2 regions of the Rossellomorea marisflavi genome follow, and region 1 is predicted to be linked to the other one. Evidence: riboswitches for the same ligand, from Rfam matches in the RefSeq annotation. Region 1 holds a riboswitch; the other holds the start of a gene.
The links. Region 1 has a riboswitch for S-adenosylmethionine ahead of K6T23_RS08925 (2,3-diketo-5-methylthiopentyl-1-phosphate enolase). Riboswitches for the same ligand answer to the same signal wherever they lie in the genome.
Positions count from the first base shown of each region.

Region 2: it holds a riboswitch for S-adenosylmethionine, as region 1 does, so the genes downstream of both, fbpA (Fur-regulated basic protein FbpA) here and K6T23_RS08925 (2,3-diketo-5-methylthiopentyl-1-phosphate enolase) in region 1, are expected to answer to the same signal.

Region 1 is NZ_CP081870.1:1,675,076-1,684,447, forward strand. It holds gene K6T23_RS08915 (carbon-nitrogen family hydrolase) at 14-793, opposite strand; gene K6T23_RS08920 (pyridoxal phosphate-dependent aminotransferase) at 914-2,098, shown strand; SAM riboswitch class I at 2,148-2,249, shown strand; gene K6T23_RS08925 (2,3-diketo-5-methylthiopentyl-1-phosphate enolase) at 2,320-3,522, shown strand; gene K6T23_RS08930 (2-hydroxy-3-keto-5-methylthiopentenyl-1-phosphate phosphatase) at 3,522-4,184, shown strand; gene K6T23_RS08935 (methylthioribulose 1-phosphate dehydratase) at 4,181-4,810, shown strand; gene K6T23_RS08940 (1,2-dihydroxy-3-keto-5-methylthiopentene dioxygenase) at 4,825-5,337, shown strand; gene K6T23_RS08945 (aspartyl-phosphate phosphatase Spo0E family protein) at 5,516-5,740, shown strand; gene K6T23_RS08950 (MarR family winged helix-turn-helix transcriptional regulator) at 5,936-6,385, shown strand; gene K6T23_RS08955 (M3 family oligoendopeptidase) at 6,503-8,200, shown strand; gene K6T23_RS08960 (efflux RND transporter permease subunit) at 8,251-9,372, opposite strand, start outside.
Region 2 is NZ_CP081870.1:2,109,294-2,118,665, forward strand. It holds gene K6T23_RS11035 (AAA family ATPase) at 1-6, opposite strand, end outside; gene K6T23_RS11040 (hypothetical protein) at 61-282, opposite strand; gene K6T23_RS11045 (flavin monoamine oxidase family protein) at 448-1,917, shown strand; gene K6T23_RS11050 (CotD family spore coat protein) at 2,018-2,386, shown strand; gene spoIIP (stage II sporulation protein P) at 2,595-3,659, shown strand; gene K6T23_RS11060 (aminoglycoside 6-adenylyltransferase) at 3,766-4,539, shown strand; gene K6T23_RS11065 (DUF2512 family protein) at 4,597-5,031, shown strand; gene K6T23_RS11070 (hypothetical protein) at 5,069-5,317, opposite strand; gene K6T23_RS11075 (lysophospholipid acyltransferase family protein) at 5,471-6,052, shown strand; gene K6T23_RS11080 (hypothetical protein) at 6,197-6,985, shown strand; gene K6T23_RS11085 (hypothetical protein) at 6,985-7,446, shown strand; gene fbpA (Fur-regulated basic protein FbpA) at 7,530-7,730, opposite strand; SAM riboswitch class I at 7,810-7,914, opposite strand; gene hemG (protoporphyrinogen oxidase) at 8,069-9,372, shown strand, end outside.

The DNA of each region.
Region 1 (9,372 bases):
GATTTTCGCCTCGTCAACTGTAAAAGTCTGGGAGACGGTCGTCGAATATCGGGATTTGCTTCCTTACTTCATCGACGGTATCGAGATTGACAACGGCTGTCACAAGTTCTTCGTGGAGGGAGCCTTCAGCAAGGATCTCTCCCCACGGGTCGATGATCAGGGATGATCCTCCGAACGTATTGTCCGGATCAGAGCCGACGCGGTTGCATGCAGCAACATAACATTGATTTTCAATGGCACGTGCACGGAGGAGGACTTTCCAGTGGTCGATCCGCTGTTCAGGCCATTCTGCACTGACGAACAGGATCTTTGCTCCGGAGAGAACATGCTTACGCACCCATTCAGGGAAACGGATGTCATAGCAGATGAGGCCGGCCATTTGCTCGCCGGAAAGCGTGAATAGACCGTCCTCTTTTCCCGGCAGGAGGTAGTGATGTTCGTCCATCAGTTTGAACAGGTGAAGCTTTGAATACCCTTTGACGAAGTTTCCTTTGGAATCGATCACGATCAAGCGATTATCGATTCCCGACTCCGTTTTATTTGCAACGGATCCCCCTATCACGTTTATCCCATACTGTTTTGCAAAACGGGATAGGAAGGCAATGGTCTTTTCACTGTTTTCATCAGCGATTCCCTCTATCCTCTTAAGGTCATATCCTGTTGTCCAAAGCTCAGGGAAGACAAGGATATCGCATTGTTCGCTTTCTGCTTGTTGAAACCATCTTTCTGCTTGTGCGTAGTTGGATTTTGGATCTCCAAACCGGATGTCCATTTGCGCGAGCCCGATCTTCATATGATCAGCACCTTTCATGGGGAATTGTAAGATTTTACTTTACATTCGTTATTTTCCGTTATATCATTTGTAGCTAGAATTTGAAAGTGAAGAATATTTGAACATTCAGAAGGTGAAGAGATGAAAACATTCCCATATGCGGATCGCCTCGATTCGCTGCCAAAGCAATTTTTCGCTGAATTGACAGCCAACGTTCAGCGTGTCATTAATGAAGGACACGATGTCATTAACCTTGGGCAGGGTAACCCTGATAGGCCCACACCTGAACATATTGTAGATAGTTTGAAGGCTTCGGCCGAAAACCCATTGAATCATCGCTATTCACCTTTCAGGGGGATGGCCTCTTTCAAAGAGGCGGTAGCGCTTTTCTATAAAAGGGAATACGGGGTGGAACTGGATCCTGACAAAGAAGTAGCTATCCTCTTCGGGGGGAAGGCGGGTCTCGTGGAGATTCCGCAGTGCCTGGTGAATCCGGGTGAATCCGTGCTGGTTCCGGACCCTGGGTATCCTGATTATCTATCAGGGGTGGCACTTGCAGAAGCGGAGATGAAGCTGATGCCGCTACTTGAGGAAAATGATTTTCTCCCCGATTACAGCCGGTTTAGTGAAGCCGAACTCGACGGTTCCAAGCTTATGTTCCTGAATTATCCGAATAACCCGACGGGAGCAGTAGCCACACCAGCCTTTTTTGAGGAAACGGTAAAATTGGCAAGTAGCCATGATATCTGCGTGGTACACGATTTTGCTTATGGGGCGATCGGATTTGAAGGCAAGCGTCCCAATAGCTTCCTTGAAACAGATGGAGCTAAGGATGTCGGCATTGAAATCTATACTCTCTCCAAAACGTATAATATGGCGGGGTGGCGAGTAGGATTTGCCGTCGGGAACGAGAGTGTGATAGAAGCCATCAATCTCATGCAGGATCATATGTATGTGAGCCTCTTTGGCGCCATTCAGGAAGCAGCGGTGACGGCGCTCCTCGGATCGCAGGAGTGCGTCCAGGCCCAGCTTGAGACCTATGAAAGCAGAAGGAATGCCCTCATCGGTGGATTGAGATCCATCGGTTGGGATGTGGATGCACCGGCAGGCTCATTTTTCGCTTGGCTCAAAGTGCCGGAAGGCTTCACGTCGATGGATTTCTCGAACCTACTCCTTGAAAAGGCCCATGTAGCCGTGGCGCCTGGCATCGGCTTCGGGGATCACGGGGAAGGGTATGTCCGGGTAGGTCTCCTTACCAGTGAGGAAAGGCTTCAGGAAGCAGTGAAAAGGATTGAAAATTTACATTTGTTCGATAATAGGGATTGACAGGACTCCCAATCGATGCAATAATCCTACTGGAAACCAAATGAATAGATTCTTATCAAGAGCAGGCGGAGGGACTGGCCCGATGAAGCCCGGCAACCGACTCATTACGAGCACGGTGCTAATTCTTGCAGCAGACGCTGGGAGATAAGATAGAGTGATGGATTGAAAGCCTCTTCTTATCGGAAGGGGCTTTTTTGATTGTATAAGGAGGTAGGCAGAACATGAGTGAAGTGATTGCAACATATAGATTGCCAGGGGCAAAAGGGTCTTTCGAAAAAAAGGCAGAAGGTATCGCCTTGGGCTTGACAGTGGGCTCTTGGACAGACCTTCCCCAACTCGAACAAGAGCAACTGCTGAAATTCAAGGGAAGGGTCGTTTCCATCAATGAAGAGGCCGGTGAAGGGGTGGGAGAAATTTCGATCGCTTACCCCGGTGGCAATTATTCAAATGATCTCCCTGCGATACTGACAACGGTCTTCGGGAAACTCTCCCTGGATGGTCAGGTAAAGCTTATCAATCTTGAATTCAGTGACGATCTCAACCGTCACTATCCGGGACCACGGTACGGTATTGAGGGGATCAGGGAACTCGCAGGCGTCAAGGATCGCCCCCTCCTCATGAGCATTTTCAAGGGAGTGATCGGAAGGGATCTCGCTTACATGGAAGATCAGCTGCGTGCCCAGGCTCGCGGAGGTGTTGACCTGGTGAAGGATGATGAAATCCTTTTTGATAACCCCCTGACGCCTTTTGAAGAGCGGGTGAAAAACGGCAGGAGGATCCTTGATGAGGTGCAGCAGGAGACAGGTAAGAGGACGCTCTATGCGGTGAACCTGACCGGACGGACGTCTGAGCTTCGCGATAAGGCAAGAAGAGCACGGGATCTTGGGGCGGATGCCTTGCTATTCAACGTATTTTCTTATTCTCTCGATGTACTTCAAGAACTCAGGGAAGATGAAAACATCGGACTTCCGCTCATGGCCCATCCCGCCTTTGCAGGAGCCGTTGCCCAGGCTCCCCATCATGGAGTCGCCTACTCCTTATGGCTAGGGAAATTTTTACGGATGACGGGAGCGGATTTTTCCTTGTTCCCTTCCCCTTATGGAAGTGTGGCACTGGAGAAAGATCAAGTACTCGCCATCAGTAGAGAGCTTACGGATGAGTCTTCACCGTTCAAAAAGACATTCCCTGTCCCATCGGCAGGTATCCATCCAGGACTGGTACCACATCTTGTGGAGGATTTTGGTGAGGAGTGTGTGATCAATGCCGGCGGCGGCGTCCACGGACATCCTGGAGGTGCTGTAAGCGGAGGGCTCGCCTTCCGACAGGCAATTGAAGCGGTGAAAGCGGGAATTCCCTTTGAAGAAGTCCAGGGAGAAGAGCTTAGAGTCGCTCTAAGCTTGTGGAGCAAGGGAGGGAGGGGCTGATGACGGAACGGATCATCTTGTGTGATTTTGATGGAACGATTACGAAAACAGATAATATCATCTCCCTCATGAAGCAATTTGCCCCTCCGGAATGGGAAGGACTCAAAGATGCCATACTTGATCGGACGATGTCGATCGAGAAAGGGGTAGGGGATATGTTCGCACTTCTGCCTTCCCAACAAAAAGATGAGCTCGTGGACTATCTTTTACATACGGCAGTCATCCGGGAAGGGTTCTGGGACTTTGTTCAATTTGCGAAAGAGGAAGGAATCCCGTTATATATCGTGAGTGGAGGGATCGATTTCTTTGTCCGCCCACTCCTGGACGGATATGGCCCATTTGCAGGAATCTACTGCAATGAAGCGGATTTCACCGGCCCCTTCATTTCCATCAACTGGCCCTATGGCTGTGATGGGCAATGCGGGAATGGAGGATGCGGATGCTGCAAACCGTCCGTCCTCCGCTCCCTTTCCATACCGGATGGTGCAGAAGTGATTGCCATCGGTGACTCTGTAACAGACTTGGAGATGGCCAAGGTGGCTGACAAGGTGCTTGCGAGGGATTATCTTGCTGACACTTGCAATGAATTGGGGATTCCCCATATCCCATTTGAAACATTCCATGACTGCATAGAGGCATTGAAGGAAGGGGTGAGGACATGAGTTACCAAAGAGAGTGGGAAGAGCTGTCCACCATCAAGGGGGAACTCGCAGACCGTGACTGGTTCATGGGCACTTCAGGCAACTTGGCCATCAAGGCCGGATCGGCCCCTGGTGCCTTCCTGGTAACCGCCAGCGGAAAGGATAAGAGGAAGAGGACGGTAGAGGATTTCCTACTCGTTGACCTGGACGGGAATCCTCTGGAGGAAACGAAACTCAAGTCCTCAGCAGAAACCCTCCTCCACACGCATATTTTCAAAGGGACCCAGGCAGTCTGTTCCCTCCACGTGCATACCGTAGCCAATAATGTGGTCAGTGAGCTTTATGGGGATCAGGGAGAGATCACCTTCAAAAATCAAGAATTGATCAAAGCGTTTGGAAAATGGGGACAAGATGATGAACTCATCATTCCCATCATCCCGAATTACGCGGATATTCCGACCCTTGCGAGCGCCTTCTCCCATCATGTTAATGAAGACGCCGGCGCCGTGCTGATCCGGAATCATGGGATCACGGTTTGGGGACGGAGCGGTTTTGAAGCAAAAAAGCTTCTCGAAGCATCTGAGTTCCTATTTCAATATCAGCTTTCTCTCTTATCACTAAAATCCACCGTTCAACTTCAATCATAAAAGGAGGAAAAATCATGACAACAATCAAGGTCCAAGGAAGCAATAAAGTCATCGAAAATCAAGAAGAAGTGGTACAGTATCTGGAGGAGCAAGGCGTCATTTATGAACATTGGGACATCGGGAAATTGAGCGGCGATCTTCAAGAAAAATTCGATTTGGCTGACGTGGAAAAAGAAAGGATCCTCACAACGTTCAAGGATGAAATTGAAGATATTTCAGCCAGACGGGGATATGAAGCGTGGGATATCATCTCATTATCAGACAGTACACCGAACCTTGAGGAACTGTTGAAGAATTTCCAGCAGGAACATCACCATACGGATGACGAGGTCCGCTTCATCGTCAGTGGTCATGGGGTATTCATCATCCAGGGAAGCGATGGTGATTTCTTCGAAGTCCACCTGAATCCTGGGGACCTTATATCCGTACCGGAGAACATCCGCCATTATTTCACACTATCAGATGACAAGAAGGTAGTGGCTGTGAGAATCTTCGTTACGAAAGAAGGATGGGTGCCGATCTACTGATGGTCACCCACATTGTAACCCGTTCCCTCCTTGATAGGAACGGGTTTTAATATGGCAGTCAATGTCGAATTTTCGGCTATAACTGATTGTTTTGTCTTGTTTTGCGGTTCTATTTACTTTTCTGGTAAACCCTGAGATAATGCTCAAATAAAGCAAGCTATCAAAAGGGGTTAGATGGATGAACCAAATGCTGAAAAGAAAGTGGTTATTGCTGAAGATCAATCAAAAGCGATCGGAAATGATCGCTCTTGGGGAAACGCACGGTCTTGGTGCAAGAGAGACCTTGGCGTGCAGTCAGGAACTTGATCGCCTCTTGAATGAGTATGATAAGGCTTCCCTGGATCGAAGCGAGGCCGAAATGGAATACTATAGTAGACATTTGCTCAAAAGACCCGCATCGTAACATGACATCTGAGAAATCCTCCAGAAAAATCACTCCGTGAAAACACGCATCACATCGACTACTACCTTGGAGGGACGTCCATAATAGGGCGTCCTTTTTCCGTTAGACCCTAAGTATTGGAAAAAACAATGTCAGTTCCTTTGACAAAAACACGGCAGATTTGTATAATAGTTTGAAACCGAGATATTTAAAGGAATGAAAACTATGAGTGAATCCAAGCAATCCCTTAAGCTATTCATTGTTCTATCGAGGGCCTTCAAAGCCATCAATGAGGAAATAAATAAACACATCCAGGAAAATGGATTGAATCCTACGGAATTTGCCGTCCTGGAACTCCTTTATCATAAAGGAGATCAGCCCCTCCAACAGATTGGAGGAAAGATCCTTCTTGCGTCCGGGAGTATCACTTATGTCGTGGACAAGCTTGAAAAGAAGGGCCTTCTCAATCGCGTAGCCTGTCCGAATGATCGTAGGGTCACATACGCTCAAATCTCGGAAGATGGCAGGGTAATGATCGACCGTATCTTCCCCGATCATGAGAACAGGATCCATGAACTGATGTCCACCCTTACTCCGGATGAAAAAGAGGAAGCGATTGGACTCCTCAAGAAATTGGGGTTGTCGATTAAAGATCTTTCCTACTGAATGCCTGCAAAAGCAGGCTTTTTTTCATGGTAAAAAGTAGAGGTAGGGAAGGAAATGCACAATCATTGGCGAAGTACTAGAGAGCCCTGATAGATTCTATACAAAATGGAGGTCACAATGAAAAAATTTGAAGAGTATACATACGCCAGACCGGAACTCGATGAGATAAAAGAACGATTCTATGAAGCCTTGAATCAACTGAAAAAAGGTGAAAGCATGTCCCAGCAGGTTGAAGCTATAGAGAAGATTAATAGGATCCGCATGGAAGTCGATACGATGGAGAACCTCGTGTATATCCGTCATTCCATCGATACGAACGATAGCTTTTATAAAGCGGAACAAGACTATATGGATGAACTGTCCCCTGAGATGCACGGTCTGGTTACAGAATTCTATCATGCACTGCTTGAGTCCCCGTATCGCAGAGAATTGGAGGAGAAATGGGGCAACCAACTTTTTTCACTGGCAGAAAGTGAAATCAGAACCTTCTCACCTGAGATCATCCCACTCCTCCAAAAGGAGAATAAGCTATCCTCAGAATATACAAAGCTGATGGCTTCGGCCAAGATTCCTTTTGAAGGGGAGGAGAGGACGCTTGCCCAGATGGGGCCATTCAGCCAATCTCCAAACCGGGAAACGAGGAAGCAGGCGGCAACAGCTACAACCTCTTTCTTTGAAGAGAACAGAAGTGAACTGGACCGGATTTTTGATGATCTGGTGAAGGTGCGACATGAAATCGCCGTGACCCTCGGTTTTGATAACTTCGTCGAACTAGGCTATCACCGGATGACAAGGACGGATTATACACCGGAAATGGTGGAGATCTTCAGACGTCAAGTAGAAGAATTCATCGTGCCCCTTTGTGTCGAGCTGAAGGATAGGCAGGCAGATCGTATCGGTCTTCAACATCTTACATTTTATGATGAAGGCTTTAAATTCTCTTCGGGCAATGCTGATCCAAAAGGGGATCCCCAATGGATCATCGCTAACGGGAAACGGATGTATGAGGAACTTTCCACGGAGACGGCTGAATTCATTTCGTTCATGCTCGACCGCAACCTATTGGACCTTGAAGCGAAAAAGGGAAAAGCAGGAGGTGGGTATTGCACCTACATCGCTGAATACGAGTCCCCTTTCATCTTTTCCAATTTCAACGGGACGTCTGCTGATATCGACGTTTTGACCCATGAGGCTGGGCATGCCTTCCAGGTATATAAAAGCAGGGGCTACGATATCCCTGAATACCACTGGGCTACCTATGAAGCGAGTGAGATTCACTCCATGAGCATGGAATTCTTCACATGGCCGTGGATGGAGTACTTCTTCAAAGAAGATACAGAGAAATATAAGTTCACCCATTTAAGTGAAGCGTTGATGTTCCTTCCTTATGGAGTGGCCGTGGATGAATTCCAGCATTTCGTCTATGAGAATCCGGATGCTTCTCCAGATGAGAGGAAGCAGATGTGGAGGAGCCTCGAACGGAAGTATTTGCCCCACCGTGATTATGACGGCTTCGGATACCTCGAGGATGGTGGCTTCTGGCAGAGGCAGTCGCATATTTACAACTCTCCGTTCTACTATATCGATTATACCCTCGCTCAGATCTGTGCCTTCCAATTCTTCAAAAAGATGAATGAAAATCGTGAGAGTGCGTGGGCATCTTATTTGGATCTCTGTAAGCTAGGTGGGAGCAAGTCCTTCCTGGAGCTGCTTGAGGCGGTCCAGCTCGACTCTCCTTTTGTGGAAGGCACTGTTGAGAAGGTGATCGCTCCGATCCGGAAATGGCTTAATGAAGTGGATGATCAATCGTTATAAGGGCAAAGGAAAAGAGGCAGGCGCAATAGGCGCCTGCCTCTTTGTCGTACTTATTTTTTCAATTCTTTCTTTACTGTTTTGTAGAAGAAGACTTCATACAGGACCGGTAGAAGGATGAGCGTCAAAAGGGTTGACGACGTCAATCCGCCGATTACGGTGATGGCGAGCCCCTTGGAGATGAGCGTACCCGATGATGTTGTGAACGCCAGGGGTAGAAGGGCCGTAATCGTCGCAAAGGCCGTCATGAGGATCGGACGGAGCCTCGTTTTGCCCCCTTCGATCAGGGAATCCCTGATGGTCATTCCTTTTTGTTCCCTGTTTTGCCCTATGCGGTCAACGAGGACGATGGCGTTGGTGGTCACGATCCCGATCAGCATGAGCAGGCCGATCATGACCGATACGCTGAGTGGTTCATTGGCGACCGACAGTCCGAGCAGAGATCCGATCGGCACAAAGATCAGGGATGACAGGATGATGAATGGAATCCTTGCTTTCCCGAATGTGATTAGCATGGTGATGTAGACGAGACCGATGGCGATCAGCATGGCGAGACCGAGATCCTGGAACGTCTGTACCGTTTCGTCGCTTCCGCCTCCACCTTCGAATGACACATCATCAGGAAGATCGAGCTTCTTCACACCATCCACTGTTTCTTGTGACACGGTACGGATATCATCACTTGAGATCTGTGCGCTGACACGCGCATAGATCTTTCCTTCTAGCTTCTGGATGGACGTGTAGCCTTCGACTTCATCAATTTTCGCGATATCTGTAAGTGGGACAGGCCCCTTCGCAGTGAATAGGGTGATATCTTCAAGTTCTTCTTTGGAGGATGTTTGATCCTCATAGCTTAATTGTACTTTTCGATCCGTCCCGTCCAGTGGCAAAGTCCCGACAGATACGGGTTCTGTCTGGTCCGTCACGGTCCCGAGCACTTGGAATCCGGACACGCCCGCTTTTGCGGCCTTCTCAGGATCGATATCGATGATGATCTGCTTTTGTTTTTCAGAGAAGTTATTGTTCACATATTTCAATTGATCTTGATCCTTCATGTACGCTTCTACTTCCTTCGCAGCAGATTGAAGGGAATCAAGATTATTGGAGAAGAGGTCGATGTCCACGTTGTTGTTGCTTGGAGGCCCACCAGTCTGCTGCTCCTGGACGCCGAGTTT
Region 2 (9,372 bases), 430 kb from region 1:
CTCCATAAAATCCTCCTTCTAATAAAAAAAGGCATCATTTCGCATGATGCCCACTGGTTCTTATGAAGATGACGTCAATTCCAGGATCATGGAAGTGAGGTCCTCGATGTCTGAATAATAGGTTACAGAATGGGATTCGGTCTTCAGCAGGAACAGCTGCCCTTCCCTGTCAAACGAAATGGAGATTTCATGCGGTTCGTTGCCCGTAAAGGTATGAGTGATCTCACTCTCACCGAACTCCTTCATCGTTCTTAATAATTTTACTACAACATCACGTGTCATAGATTTCCCCCCTTTGTTCACTAAAGGGATTGACTAAATACAGTCTCTTAGACCCAATGACTATCTTTAGTATAACAAAGATCCCTGCAAAAAGAAACGCATGTTCTCTTGCGTATAGGGATGACTGCATGCACATATGATGTGTTAAGGAAAGGGGGAGTGGCTTTGAATCAGTGGGGAATCAGGACAGGGACACCGTCTCCGGAGTATCCTGACGACATGATCGCTATCATAAAAGACGGATTGCCGCAGGGAAAAGGAAAGAAAAAGATCTTGATCATCGGCGCAGGGCTCAGTGGCCTGGTATCGGCAACATTATTGAAGAAAGCTGGCCATGAGGTCACGTTATTAGAGGGCAATAATCGCATCGGTGGAAGGGTATATACGAAACGTTCCCCATTCTCTGAAGGGAATTATCTTGACATGGGAGCCATGAGAATTCCCGATAATCACCGTTTGGTCATGGAGTACATCCGCAGGTTCAACCTGCCGACCAATCCCTTTTTGAATACCACTCCATACGATAAACTTTATGTGAATGGAGTCTATACAACGGTTGATGAATATGAAGGGAATCCGGATATTTTAGGGTTTCCACTGACACAATCCGAAAAGGGTAAGACGGCGGAACACCTTTTCCTGGAGACAACCAAACCCTTCATCGATGCCTATCAGAGTGGAAGCAAGGAGGAGCGGAAACGACTCATTGAGAAATTCTCGAATTACTCAATGGGCAGGTTCCTTAGAGAGAGTCCTTACGGAAATCCCCTTTCGCTCAATGCCATCAGAATGATTAGCGTGCTACAGGGGATAGAGGGATTTCCGGAGTTTTCTTTCTCAGATATTTTGACCGATATCATTTATCCGATTTTCAGGAAAGAAACGACATTCAATCAGATTACAGGGGGGAATGATCGACTTCCATACGCCTTCAAAGAAGGGCTCAAAGACAACCTGTTGATGAATCAGAAAGTTTACCGCATCGTGCAGGACCGGGACGGGGTTGAGGTATATACACGAAACGGCAAACCTGGCATCTATCGGGGGGATTATGCCCTAGTGACCGTTCCTTTCACGGTATTGCAGTCCATCGATATTGAACCCTATTCGTCCATCTCTTTTAAAAAGTGGCAAGCCATTACGGAACTGACGAATGTTCCAGCGGTCAAGGTCGGCATTGAGTTCAAAAACAGGTTTTGGGAAGAAATGAAGATCGGCAATATCATCTCAGATCTCCCGTCCAGATTCACCTATGTGCCGAGCAACGGCATCGGAAGTGGACGTCCGGGGGTTCTCCTCGCCAGTTACAGCTGGGGTCAGAATGCACTTCTATTCAACTCCATGTCGAAAGAGGAGATCTTTGCCAATGTCATGAAGGATCTTGAAAAGTTCTATGGCCCGAGGGTATATTCGGAAGTCAGCTCTTATGCTGTATACAATTGGAGCGTCAATCCATTTTCAGCGGGTTGCTTTACATTATTCACTCCCGGGCAAGAAACGGATTTTGCAGACTATATCCAGCATCCTGAGGGTAGGCTTCATTTTGCAGGGGAGCACACCTCTTCTTTCCATGGGTGGATGGAGGGGGCTATCGAATCAGGAATCAGGGCTGCCTACGAGTTGAATGGGAGGTAGCATGCCCAAATCTATGAAAAAAGGAGCTTATCCCACACCTTTCTTTCTATGAAGCATACTCTATCATGTAAGGTATTTTCGTAGGAAAGGGGGAAAAAAAGTGGGAAATTACCAACACAATAGAAGAGTTTCACCTGATCGTGATGAAGTAATCGTCAACCCTACTCAGCGCGTTGTGAATACCCGTACCAAAACGCGTACCGTCAAAAATATCCACCCGACTGAAATCATCAATGTCAACCGTACCATTATCCGTAATGAAAACTACTACCCTGTACGTACGAGGGAAGTCAACGAAACAGTGGTTGAAAACTACGACTGTGGAAGAGATGTCAATCGTCCTGACTGCAGAAGGGTAAGTCCTGGAAGCGGCTGGGTCCGTCCGGCAAATGATGACCGCGATCGATATGATGGCGGCGGCCATCGATGTGGGAACCGCAACCGCCGTTGTGGCTGCAGGTGGTTCTAGTATAAAAGCATCCTTCGGGGTGCTTTTTTCATTTGCTGGGAATTATCCCTTCTATTATTCATCAATGGAGCATAGATTGAACTAGTAAAACTAAAAAATGGGAGATCTTATGATGCCGAATTTTCCTAGAAATCGAAACAATTTAGTTCCACTCGTTGCCGTCTCATTGAAAGCAATCATAAGGGTCGTCATAATTGGAATCGTCGTGATGTATGCCTCTATCTGGCTTATTTCCACCATGGCCATCAAACTTAAGGTCGATAGCCTCCTGTACTCCTCTGTCTCGGAAATGGTTCCGAAACAGACCTTTCTTATGCTCCTTTCACAAGAGATGACGGGACTGAGGATAGCCAATGAAGATCAGCTCAATCATGATTTCGATTGGCTTGAAAGTGTCACGAATGTATCCCTATTGGATCCCAGGAGTTTATTCGGAAGGGAAATACCCGGAATTGAAAATTATCATACACATATAGCGGTAGCTGGTAAAGGGACAGATATTACAAATCTACCGTACGAATCACCAGCCCCAACCGATGAGCAGCTGACCAATCAGGAAGTTGATCAGGATCAGATTGATCAGGCGAATGACTCGAAGGATGACGGGGTCAAGGAAGTGGACAAGAAGTCAGTGTTCATCTATCACTCCCACAGCTGGGAAGCATTCAGCCCACTCATAAAGAATAATCAATCGAGCGACCCGGCCAGCACGAACGAAAAAGTCAACGTCATCGCAGTCGGCGCCAAGCTGAAACAGGAATTGGAATCAAGAGGGATCGGGACCATCCAAGACAAAACTGATGTAAACCAGGCACTGAAAGAAAAGAGTTGGAGCTATTACGAATCCTATAAATTATCAAGAGGGCTCGTCCAGGAAGCCATCGCCCAAGACGAAGATCTAAATTATATCATCGATGTACACCGCGACTCACAACCGAAGAAAGTAACCACTAAAACCATTAACGGAAAAGCATACGCCCGCCTATTCTTTATCGTCGGGAAGGAAAATAAGAATTATGAAAAGAACTTGAAAATTGCCAGGGACCTACACGCAAAGCTTGAAAAAGAGTATCCGGGTATCAGTAGGGGGGTATTCGTCAAAACAAAAGCAGAAGGGAATGGAGTTTACAATCAGGATCTGACGGAAAGGGCTTTGCTACTCGAATTCGGCGGGGTTGAAAATAACTTGGTGGAACTGTACAATTCTACAGAGGCTTTTGCAGAAATCTTTGCAGAATATTATCACAAAGATGCGGTTGAAGTAAACAATTGAACGGGCCTTACTGGCTCGTTCTTTTTTTGTGAAAAAAAAGAATTGAAGAAAGCGTAAACAATGAATATAATGGCGTAATATCCAAAAAAGAGGAAGTGTGTCGAGGATGAAGCAAAGGATCGCTGTCGAAGCCATCACAGAAAGCTTGAAAAAAGATAAGAGGGTGAAAAGTATTTTTTTGAAGGGATCGATGGGGAGGGGAGAGGAAGATGAGTTCTCCGATGTGGACCTTTATTGCCTTGTCGAGGAAGGGGATCTGGAGTCTTTCGTCCAGGACCGGATTCGACATTTGGAAGCCTATGGGAAACTCCTGTTCCATGATGACTTGTTCATCATCGCACCACAGATCATCGCGGTTTATGAGGATTTGCTTCATGTCGATCTCTTCACGGTTACGGAAAAGACATTCAAGCAGAAAGATTATTTCAAGGTCATTTATGATCCTGAAGACAGATTGAGCCCATTCGCGAGAAGTCAAAACCTTTTATTATCCGATGCCGAATTCAATGAATTCGCTGGTGACACCGGGTGGTTCCTCTTTCAATACCTCAAAGCCATGCGAAGGGGAAATGATCTGTGGGCAGCAGAAATGCTTCAGCACACAATGAGGAATTTCTCCAGTGTCCTTTTGCAACGATACAAGCCAGAGAGGGCACAGCTTGGCTATAAAACCCTTGAAGCGAGTCTTCCAGGCCAACTTGTCGGGAATGTGAAAGAAATCATGGGACTCATAGGACCCTTCACTCATCAACAGGCTGCCAGTGAAATGGTGCGGTTGATTGAAGCTGAGAGGGGATGGATCAGGTCAAAGTGGAAAGACGAACAAGGAAACAGACTGTTGGATACCATGCTCAGTACATTGGAAGGCGAAATAAAGTAGGAAGTCGGATACATAATCCCTTCGTCCCTGCAAATCCTAAAGGCAGGAGGGATGTTCTTGAAGTATGTTTCAGCATTTCTATTAAAACTGGTCGTCACATTCCTGATTCTCTACACGGTTTTGGCAGGGGTCACAGGTCTATCGATGGGTTCCATCATTGCGTTGACTGGTGTGCTCGTTCTGATCGGTTATTTACTTGGTGATTTGTATCTCCTGCCAAGGACCACGAACGGTTGGGCGGTGCTTGCAGACTTCGGGTTGAGCTCGATTGTGGTTTATTTTCTCAGTTCGGCCATGGTGGCTGGTTCTCAGACCTTTCTTGTAAGGTCTTTTGTGGCAGCAGTGGCTGTAAGCTCATTTGAGTGGTTTTTTCACCATCATCTTAGGAAAAATGTTTTTTTGCCTGATTCCTCTGCACCCGTTTACCGGCAGGATTATCAAACTGAGGCATCAGAAGAGTTTCAACCTGACCTCGATCGGGACGAAAGGTAAAAGGACGGTATGCCCCCATACCGTCCTTTTGCATGTTTCAGCGTGAGTCGCCTTGATTGAATGTCTTCGAGAACTGTTTTACTACAGCGTGTACCTCATGTGTTTTTTCATCTTTTAATAATGGCGTGATCCTGGGGAGGAAAGAGAGTGCGTCTTCTTCTGAGAAGGTTCCTTCTTGTTGCTTTTTGAAGTTCTCCATTAGAATTAGTTTTGCCTCTTCTTCCTTGCCATCTTGAACGCGTTGTAAAATGAAAGATAAAAATTTTTCTTGCCCTTGTGAATCCATTACACGTCCTCCTTGAGTACATGATTTGATAAGCCTTTTTATTGTACCACCTTCATTGCCCATAAAAGCGGAAAATATAATTAGTAGTTGTAAAGTCGAGGATTTCCACTATAATTAGTACCAGGTATTAAAACTAGATGATGGGGTGATCTCATGTACTCATTTCTCGCCAATCTGGCAAAATTGATTTTTGGAAAAGTGGAAATCCGCAATGCCCATCTCCTTCCAAAAGATGGAGGCTACATTGTGACCTGTTCACACAAAACATGGCTTGATGTCGTCGCCCTTGGCTTCAGTATGCCCGGACCCGTACACTTTATGGCAAAGAAGGAACTATTCGACCGGAGAATCCCCGCCTTTATTTTACATAAGATTCACGCCTTTCCTGTGAACCGTGAGAACCCTTCTCCTTCAAGTATCAAAAAGCCTGTTAAACTACTTAGGGGAGGGGCAATCGTAGGAGTCTTCCCTGGAGGGACCCGTTCAGATGAGGATGTCGAAGCGAAACGTGGAGCCATTACGATAGCAAACCTCTCCCGGATGCCCATTGTACCGGCAGCCTATCACGGGCCGACATCGTTTAAAGAATTATTGCGCAACCGTCATAAAGCCGTTATCGTCATCGGCCAACCATACACCGTACGTGCAAAGGACAAGGAACAAATGACAGCAGAGACAAAGGTGTTATCAGGGAAAATCAATGAGTTGATCAAAGAAGCTCAAAAAATAAGCTGAAAGCTGTCCGTACAGATTTGACAATAGATCTGTACGGACAGCTTTTTATTTTGAAAAGGATTCATACCATATTTTCATTTGATTAGGTATGAATCCTTTTCCATGGCAGAAACTAACCAAAGAATGAAGCAGGGAGGGGATCTTATGAGGCGGTTGAATAATGCAGGTGAACAAGGGAATCTTGCGTACGTCAGCATATTCGGTACCACTCAGATTCATTTGAGGAACCCCATGATTGTTGCGCTCTGGTCCATGGCCTTTCCAGGATTCGGTCATCTTCTGCTTTCAAAATACCTCAGAGGTTTCGCCCTGGTGATATGGGAGATCTATATCAACCAGACCATTCACTTGAATACAGCCATGGTTTACACGTTCATGGGTGATATCGACGCAGCAAAAAGCGTTCTCGATATCCAGTTCATGCATTTATACATTCCGGTGTACTTGTTTGCCATATGGGATAGCCACAGAACCGCCGTCGACCTGAATAAAGTTTATTTAAGCCATAAAGGAAACAAGTCGACCGTCAACAGGAGGCTCGTGATTCGACCGCTTGAAATCAACTATCTTGATAAGAGATGCCCTGTTTCAGCTTTTTTTTGGTCCATGGCCGTACCGAGTGTTGGACATTTTTATAATCACCGGATCATATCGGGGCTTTTCACGCTTGTGACCACTGTTATTTATGTCTATAATTCCCATATATTGGAAGGGATTCATTATCTTATCTTAGGAAGATTGGAAACCTCTGTGAACGTACTCGATAAACAATGGTTATTGTACATGCCATCCTTTTACTTTTTCACTATTTATGACGCGTATGTGGGGGTCGTAGAGAATAATAAACTTTTTGACAGGGAACAGTCTGCCCTTTTAAAAGAGTATTACCAAAAAGGATCCTTGTTGATTGGCAAAGGATGGAGGGTTAGATAGTGCAAATCATCGCATCGTTCAATCATTCTTCCTACATCGAAATGACCATCGTCAAGCTTGAAGAGAAGGGGGTGGATGATCTATATGCCATTCCACTTGAAAGCAGGCAGAGAGAAACAAGGCTCTTTGACTCCATTCATTATTCAGATGGTCATTCCCTTCTCAATAAAGGCATGTTCCTTGCCGTGATCTTTTCGGTTATTGCCACAAGTCGTGGGTTTACTTTGGAATGGGGGCCGATCTATTGGGGGTTGATCGGGGCAGGGAGCGGATTGGTCCTTGGTTTCCTCATCGACTTGTTCCTGGTGAAGATCAAAGAGAGGAATCAGATTTTGGCAGATCATCATCAACCATCTGAAATCATCCTCATTATTAACTGTAGGTCAAAGGATGAAGAATGGGTGACCAGGACGCTATGGGAACATCATGCATTGGGGATTGCCGCGGTCGGAAAAGAGTGAAAGACGGACCAAACGATAAAAAACCATTCAATGCCTCATCATTGAATGGTTCAACCTTACTTTATGTGGAAGACATCGTCGGTCTAAACGGTTACTTTGTTGCAATTGATCCAATGGATGGAGCCCGACTCCGTATGTGGATGGCATTCTTTTTTTACGCTTCTAAACTCTTCTTCCAATTCTTCGAGGGTCAATTCGAACAGCTGTCTTTCTCCTTTTTTGTACACTTTGTGCACGATCAACTTATTGATCAATTCATTCCTTCTTTGCGTGGTTTCCATCATACTCACTCCTCATGAATGGTTGGGAAGAGGATATAAAAATCCCTCTTCAGGATAAGAAGAAGGATTGCCCGGACTCTTCGACTCATCTTTCAAGCACCTGCTTGTGGAATTAGCACAGTATCCCGATTTGGAACCTGTTGCTGAGGCTTCATAGGGCCATTCCCTCTGCCTCTCTTGATAAGCGTTATATGAAATATAGTATAAACCAAGTATACCAAGTTGTCAACTTGGTTTAATGTGCGATTTCAGACACACAAAATGAAGTGAATCACTCGTATAACCCGGTCAATCATGGTACCGTATGTATAGAATGAATAAAGCGGTTTGGAGTGAACGAGATGAAGACAGTGGCAGTTGTGGGTGGAGGTATCACCGGCCTTACGACACTATACTACCTTCAGGAATACTTGAAAGGTGAGGACGTAAGACTGATATTGATTGAGGGAGAAGATATGCTTGGAGGTAAAATCCAGTCGATCTCTTCGGATCCCTTCATCATGGAAGTCGGTGCCGATTCAATTGTGTCAAGACACCCGGGGGTCCTCGAGCTTATCGGGGAATTAGGGCTCATGGATGAACTTGTATATAACGAAACGGGTACATCGTTCATCTACACGCAGGACACACTACATAAGATTCCAACAGATTCAGTGTTTGGAATTCCCATGACGAGAACTTCCCTGATGGAGAGTACGCTGATTTCCGACGCGGGAAAAAGGGCTGCACTACTGGATTATGAAACGGAGAATGACACGTTCACAAAGGAAGATTCCATAGGGGATTTCCTGGAGTTTTTCTTAGGAAAAGAGCTCGTACAAAACCAGATTGCACCTGTTCTATCAGGGGTATATTCAGGGGACTTGCATACACTGAGCATGTCTTCCACACTGCCATACTTATTAGATTATAAGAATGCTTATGGCAGTATCATGAAGGGGCTATGGATCAACCGTGAAAAACATCAGGGGAAATCCAACAAGAAATTTGTTTCGTTTAAAACCGGATTATCAGCCATCATCAATCGGCTGGATGAATGCACGCCGAACGCAGAAAAATACAAGGGGATCGGCCTCGAGAGCCTGAAAAAATCGGGTCGTATGTATTCATTGGAACTCACCAATGGTGAAACCATATCCGCGGATGCAACCGTCCTTGCCATTCCACACAATCGTGCAAGGGGAGTTCTCAACCACCCGGAACTGAATGAAGGCTTTTCCCTTCTTAAAACGAAATCGTTAAAAAGCATTTACCTTGGATTCGACTTTCCTGATACCGTATTGCCTGCAGATGGTACAGGGTTCATCGTCGCAAAAGAACAAGGTGGAGTGAAAAGCGACGCCTGCACGTGGACAAGCAGAAAATGGAAACACACGTCTGTTGATAGTCAGCTCCTCGTCAGGCTTTTCTATAAGGATTCCAATCCCCACTGGGCAGAAATTAAACATCTCACCCAGGAAGAGTTGCTTCACACAGCTCTTAGGGATATAGAAGCGACGATGGGACTCAAAGGGGTACAGCCTATTCGAAAAGAAGTAACAGACTGGTCCGGCCTGATGCCCAATTACAACCTGGAACATGCACAATCAGTAAGACAATTGGAATCAAGCCTGGCTGTTGAATTCCCCGGGGTCATGTTAGCGGG